DNA from 2 places in the Ureibacillus sp. FSL K6-3587 genome. Region 1 is predicted to be linked to the other one. Evidence: riboswitches for the same ligand, from Rfam matches in the RefSeq annotation. Region 1 holds a riboswitch; the other holds the start of a gene.
What was found. Region 1 has a riboswitch for thiamine pyrophosphate ahead of thiT (energy-coupled thiamine transporter ThiT). Riboswitches for the same ligand answer to the same signal wherever they lie in the genome.

Region 1 (3,415 bases):
ATACAAACAAATTCTTGATTTGCTGGATGAATAGCAGTTTTTGGACGCCATTTTCAATGAAAATGGTGTTTTTTTTTTTACCAATAAAACAACCTTGCTTGCGGCAACTCGACAAGCAAGGTTGTTAACTGGCTCGTATGTTTAATGTAGACAAATGTATGACCTCTCTTTTCTGCGATCTGTAATGGTTATAGAATATATTCGCGATTTTCTTATGCATTTGCTTGTTCTTTCGTTTTTCGTGCATGTTCGTTGAATTGATCCAATTGTTCTTGGGATAGATGCTCAACGAAAATTGAAAAATTGATTGGTTCCAGACCGAATTGTTCACATTTGGAAACGTAATATTCATAGCCTTCTTGATAAGTAGTCATAAAAAACACTCCTTTTTGATTTGTACTATAACAGTTGTTGTTTGATGATTCTAATATAGTACAGTTTTATTTTGCTGTCAACAAAAAGTTGAAAGACTTGTCTAAATTTTTAAACAAGTCTTTTTAATCTTAAATGAGGCTTTTTACCACTTTCGCGATCGTTGCTCCATCGGCTTTTCCTGCAAGGAGCGGTTTTGCGATTTTCATCGCCTCCCCCATATTCATTCCTTTTGAAATGCCTGCTTCTGTTAAAACATTGGCAATTTCCTCTTCAGATAATTGTTTTGGCAAGAAACTTTGCAAAATTTCCAGTTTGCGGTTTTCCTTTTCGATTAAATCTTCCCGGCCTGCTTGCTTTGCTCCTTCAAGGGCTTGATGGGTCTGTTTCACTTCACGATTGACAACCGCAATTTCTTCTTCATGGGAAAGTTCGGAACCTTTTTCTTTTTCCGCTTGATCCAAGGCGGATTTTAATAATGTAAGAACTCCTTTTGCAACGGCATCCTTTTCTTTCATCGCCTGTTTCAGTTGTTCGAAAACGGCTTGTTTCATCATATGATCATTATTCTCCTTTCATGGGATTTTATGAATATTATTATAATAAATTTTCTTTTCGCCATGAATGAAAAAGTGCTTTTTAATCCAGGATTCAAAACTGCAACAAACAAGGATGGATAATAGAATGCGGCAGGAAAATCGTCGAACGCCGCCTGCATTTCTCTGGTTTAAACAGATCTGTTTTTATTTGATTACCAAAAGCGAATTTTCCATTTTTAAATATAAAACTTCCTATCCCCTGTACAAATACGATCTTTCAAGCTATACTTAGAGCGACAAAATTAAAATCATGATTGAAACCACAGGGGGAGCTTTGTGCTGAGAGTGAACAACTTTTCGTTGTTCTGACCCTTCGAACCTGTAAGATAATGCTTGCGCAGGGATTGTGGGATTTTGGATATATGTTGAATGGTGGACGAGGAGTTCTCCATACATATTCTCCCCCTTGAGGTTTCCATTTTGTGGAGGGGAGAATTTTTTTATGAAAAAAATTAAATTGCAGGCTCTCATTGAAGCGGCGTTTTTTGCGGCATTCGCTTTAATTTTGGATTTGTTGCCATCGATCCAATTGGGGCCCTGGATGTCGGTTTCCTGTGCCATGTTGCCTGTCTTCATTTTAGCTTTCCGTTGGGGATTCACTGTCAGCGTGATTTCCGGGTTTATTTGGGGGTTGTTGCAAGTGGCCACGGGGGATGCCTATATATTTTGCCGGATTATTGTATAAACAGATACAAATCGCCTTTTTTGCAGAGAAGAAGAAAGCAAAAGGATTGATTTTGGCTGTATTGGCCGTCTTCCTGGGAAGTATCGCCCGGTATTTTTGGCATTTTCTTGCGGGTGTCGTTTTCTGGGCGGAATATGCGCCGGAAGGAATGTCCCCAGTGATCTATTCGTTGGTCGTAAATGGTGCAACGATGATTGGCGCGGCCATTTTCTGCTCGATTTTGATCGTACTTCTCCTTTCAGCCGCACCCCGGTTGATTCAGCGAAAAGGATTTGACATTGAAACGAATAAAACAACCACATCCTAATAGGATGTTTCATTTTGCGATCGGGCTGTCTGAAAAACGGGTTAACCGCTTTTTCGGACGAGGCTGGGACATAACTAATAAAGTGAACGAGCTGCAAAAAGATTTTTTGTAATAAATTGATTGGAGTGACGGGGCGAGTGCTCCTGTCGCGCACGCTTAGTCGCAAAGCAAAAGCTTTCCTGCGACGAGCCCTCTCGAGACCCCGCAGGAGCGAAGGATTGAGCTCCGAGGAGGCTCGAGTCGGGCCCGCGGAAAGCGTCCCCGGAACGGAAATCAATTTTCTTCAATTATCAAAAAAACACCATTTTCTCCCGGGAGAAAATGGTGTTTTTTATCTTTTGTCCCAACCTCTCTTTCACTAAAATATTTTGATAAAAAATAATAAATAGATGCCTTTTTTTCTCTCCCAAACCTAATTTCACTCGATTAAACCTATAAACAAAGGATGTTTAAACTTCAAAAATTTATCTTTAATATGAATTATCAAAATATTTATAGTTGATAAAATATTATTTTTATATATAATTTACTATATTAATATACAATATTTCCACTATTAAAACAGTTCTAACAGAAAGGGTTTTGCAACGATGAAAGATTTCTTCAGTAAATTATTAACGGGAATGAGTTTAGGGATTGTGGTTTGTTTGATCCCTAATGCTCTTGTCGGAGAAATATTAAAATTGATTATTCCACATGCAGGGCCCCTTGAAACGTTCTTGACCGCCGTTTTGAACGCCTCTGTACTTGTGATGAGCTTACTGCCGGTGATTATGGGGGTTCTGATTGGAATCCAATTCAAACTGAATCCGGTTCAAATGTGTTCCATCGGACTTGCAGCTTTTATCGGCAGCGGTGTAACGACAATGGATGAAAATGGGGTCATTACGATGGCGGGGATTGGAACGGTCATCAATATCGGGATTACGGCAGCCCTTGCCACATTATTCGTAAAATTCTTAGATGTGAAATTGAAGGATTGGACATTGTTATTGATGCCGGCCCTTACCATTTTCATTCCCGGTTTAATCGGTTTGGCCATTTTGCCTTACGTCCGTGATGCAAGTTTGGCCATCGGGGAAGGCATTATCTACTTAACAAATTTACAACCTGTGTTCATGGGTATGTTAATCGCAATGGTGTTCTCCATTCTGATTCTCTCACCGATTTCAACGATCGGTGTTGCTACCGCCATTATGATTTCAGGGTCGCAGCGGGAGCGGCAAACCTCGGTGTGGCGGCTTCAGGTGTCGGCATGTGCATTGCCGCCTATAAAGCGAATAATTTAAGGACTGCCATCGCCCATCTTGCATCAGCCAAAATTCAAATGCACAATTTCTTCATGAAGCCGCGCATTGCCTATCCAATGATCATTACAGCCGCGATTCTCGGTGTTTTATCAGGGGTTCTTCAAATTGTGGGAACACCGTACAGCGCGGGATTTGGTCTCGC
Region 2 (3,415 bases), 100 kb from region 1:
GCTTTGGACGGCTTTCACCAATTCTTCTTCATTATGGACGGAAACACCGATAATTTTATTTTGAAACTTTTCCCGAATTTCTTGGATCGGTGTATCGTCTTGTCCCACATGAACACCATCGGCATCAATTTTTAACGCAAGTTCCACATCATCGTTAATGATAAAAGGCACCTGATACTGTTTGCATAAGGATTGGCATTCCCTGGCAAATTGTTCAAGCTCCCCACCGGTTAACGGTTGTTTCCCTTTTTCCCTCAGTTGAAAAAAAGTAATTCCCGCTTGCAATGCATCTTTCAATACTTCAAGGGGATGTTCGCTCTTGCAATTTTCCGTTCCCATAATGAAATAAACCGCCAACTCTTTTCTATTCAATGATTTCCACCTCCGCTTCATATCCCAACCGATGGGCAAAGTGATTCGTCGGTCCATGGCCATGGCCGATATTGAGCGGATTTTCGATTGCCCCTTGGACAAATTTTTTCGCTTCAATAATGGCTTCCTTCAAAGACAGCCCTCTTCCCAAATGGGCGGTAATGGCTGCAGAAAAAGTGCATCCTGTCCCATGGGTATGTTTCGTATTGATTCTTTTTGATCTCATTTTGAATGAAGACCCGTCTTTGAAAAACACCGTATCAACTGCGGATGGCCCGTCCAAATGCCCCCCTTTCATGACGACGCAATCAACTCCAAGCTGCAAAATCTTCTCCGCCGCTTCCCGGATCTCTTCCGCAGTTTGAATGTTCATGCCGGTGATGGTTTCCGCTTCCGGGATGTTTGGGGTGACAATGTTCGCAATCGGCAGCAATTCCTTTTTCATGGCCCGCACGGCATCTTCTTGCAGCAACGCTTGTCCGCCCTTCGCAATCATAACCGGATCGACAACGATTTGAACTTCTTGATCCCTCAAGCTTTTCGCGATTCTTTGAATAATATCCGCAGAAAACAACATTCCCGTTTTCAAGGCTTTTACATCAAAATCTTCGAAAACCGCCTTCATTTGAAGTTCGACAAAATCAGGAGTTGTTGGATAAATCCCTTCCACACCCAACGTATTTTGGGCCGTCAATGCCGTAATGACGGATGTGCCAAAAACCTTCAGCTCCTGGAATGTTTTCAAATCCGCCTGAATGCCGGCGCCTCCACCGCTGTCCGAGCCTGCAATCGTCATAACGATATTCATTATAATTCACCTCTTGAAATTTGATGTAGACCGTTTATGATTTCCACTTGGAATGAACCAAGGTATTTTTCTTTCGAAGCAAATTCGGCCACTTTTTTATAATCGGCCAACACGTTCCGGATATTTTCGAGTCTGTCCCCTTCCAAACATAATGCTCCCGCGCAAATGGCGCTCAATAAACAGCCCGTCCCCGTCACCTGCGTCATCCACTCATGGCCGCCGCTGACAAAAAGAATCCATTCCCCATCCGTTACTACATCTTCTTTTCCTGAAACCGCAACCATTGTTCCAAATTTCTTGGCCGTATCCTTTGCCACAAGGACAATATCCATCTCCCCTTCTCCGCTGTCCACACCTTTTGCCTGCCAATCGATTCCGGCGATTGCAGCCAATTCACCGGCATTGCAACGGATTAAATCAAACTTGATTTCTCTCAACAGATTTTCAGACACCTCTTTACGATATTTCGTGGCACCTGCCCCCACCGGATCCAATACAACCGGAATATTCAATTCATTCGCTTTTTTTCCGGCTAAAAACATGGCTTCCACTGAATTTTTATTCAATGTGCCAATATTGATTAACAATGCATCGGCAATCGATGTCATATCTTCAACATCCAATGGCTCATCCGACATGACAGGTGAAACGCCAATGGCAAGCAAGCCGTTTGCTGTAAAATTTGTCACCACGGTATTGGTAATGCAATGGATCAATGGATTCTTTTGTCTGATTTTGTATAAGCTCATTTGTTTTCTCCTTTCAATCCGGATTAATCTTTTGAAACTTAAAAATGCTCTTTTGCACGGCGCAAAAGAGCATTGAAAAGACTGCAAGTATCTTCAATTGCTCCCTACGGCAGTGCTAACTGCATCAGGTTCAAAGGGTTAGGTGTTTTCACCTTCTCAGGCACTCGGCCACCCCTGCAATTTCCAAAATTCCCTATGTAATTAAAAAGCTCTCCAGTAATTGGAGAGCAAAAAATTCACAATATCCATCTATGAATTCATGGATTGCTCCCTACGGCAGTACTGGCTGCATCCGGTTCAAAGGGTTAGGTGTTTTCACCTTCTCAGGCACTCGGCCACCCCTGCAAAAAAACATAATAATTCAGTTGTTTCCTACATTATACCATATGGATTTTTCAATTTTACATGATTTTATAAAACTAACAAACTTGGTTATTTCGATTCATTTATTCATTGCAGTTCGATTTTCCCGTCTATTTCGATATCATCCAAAGCTTGGTTTGCCAACCGGTCCGCTTCTTCATTTTCTTTTCGGGAAACCGGTTCAAATTCGGGTTTGATGCCAAGCCGGTTCAAATATTCATCAATTCGATCCGCCCAATTCATCAACTCTTTTTCATAAACCGGCCATTCACCGCTCATTTGATTGATCACCACTTGCGAATCGCCGATAAATCGGACCGTTTGGTGATGGACGCCAAGAGACTCCAATTCTTGGACAGAAAAATGAAGCGCTGCGTATTCCGCTTCATTATTGGAAGAAAGACCATCCAAAGTCAAATTTTTCCGCAACCGATATTTCTTTCCGTTTTGCTCAAAATAAATGACACAACCCAACCCGGATATGCGGCTTTCAAGATTAAATCCGCCATCAAAATAAACCGTCACATTCGAAGGTTCCGTTTCCATCTCTTTTATATATTTTTTTATTTCTTTCAATGTCCAAGTCGAATCATGTTCATCCAAAAAAAGAATGTTTTTTGTTCTTCCGGTTTTCATCAGCTCTTCCGCGACGGAAAGTGCGTGCGCTGGAGGCATTTCTTCCGAACGAAAAACCGTTTCCACACCCTTGTGGTGATACGTCCATTCGATTGTGATTTTCAAAAAGACCCCTCCCTTTTCCCTATTTTCTACAATAGTATTTTCAATTGGACGACAAAGATACGAAATATCCTTTCCCCGCCTTTATATGTTCACCAACGAGTTATTGACATTCTTCGACTTAGATATAAAATGAAAGTAGGAATTTGTATATAATTGTAACCCTTTTTCTATATTTATAGGAAATTTCGTTTATTTTTTTTTACAAGATATTAGGAGATGATATTTTGGCTAATGAAATGGAAAAAAAGAGATTGGGATGGTTTAAAAATCCTTTATCGAATCAGAGTGAGATGGAACAACGGGAAGAATCTCCCGAAATGGTTGTAGAAGATTTGCCTGCAGAAAATGAAAAAGTGGAAGAACAAGAAACGGTTCAACCGAT

Region 2: linked by a shared signal. The riboswitch ahead of thiM (hydroxyethylthiazole kinase) and the one ahead of thiT (energy-coupled thiamine transporter ThiT) in region 1 are both predicted to bind thiamine pyrophosphate.

Annotation. Positions count from the first base shown of each region.
Region 1 covers NZ_CP151969.1:2,949,326-2,952,740, reverse strand. The annotation lists gene NSS77_RS14560 (nucleoside-diphosphate sugar epimerase) at 1-34, shown strand, start outside; gene NSS77_RS14555 (transcriptional regulator) at 213-374, opposite strand; gene NSS77_RS14550 (GatB/YqeY domain-containing protein) at 504-929, opposite strand; TPP riboswitch at 1,227-1,333, shown strand; partial or broken gene thiT (energy-coupled thiamine transporter ThiT) at 1,414-1,963, shown strand; partial or broken gene NSS77_RS14540 (PTS sugar transporter subunit IIC) at 2,554-3,415, shown strand, end outside.
Region 2 covers NZ_CP151969.1:3,049,726-3,053,140, forward strand. The annotation lists gene thiE (thiamine phosphate synthase) at 1-372, opposite strand, end outside; gene thiD (bifunctional hydroxymethylpyrimidine kinase/phosphomethylpyrimidine kinase) at 365-1,180, opposite strand; gene thiM (hydroxyethylthiazole kinase) at 1,180-1,929, opposite strand; TPP riboswitch at 2,014-2,115, opposite strand; TPP riboswitch at 2,181-2,282, opposite strand; gene NSS77_RS15015 (reverse transcriptase-like protein) at 2,380-3,033, opposite strand; gene NSS77_RS15020 (hypothetical protein) at 3,258-3,415, shown strand, end outside.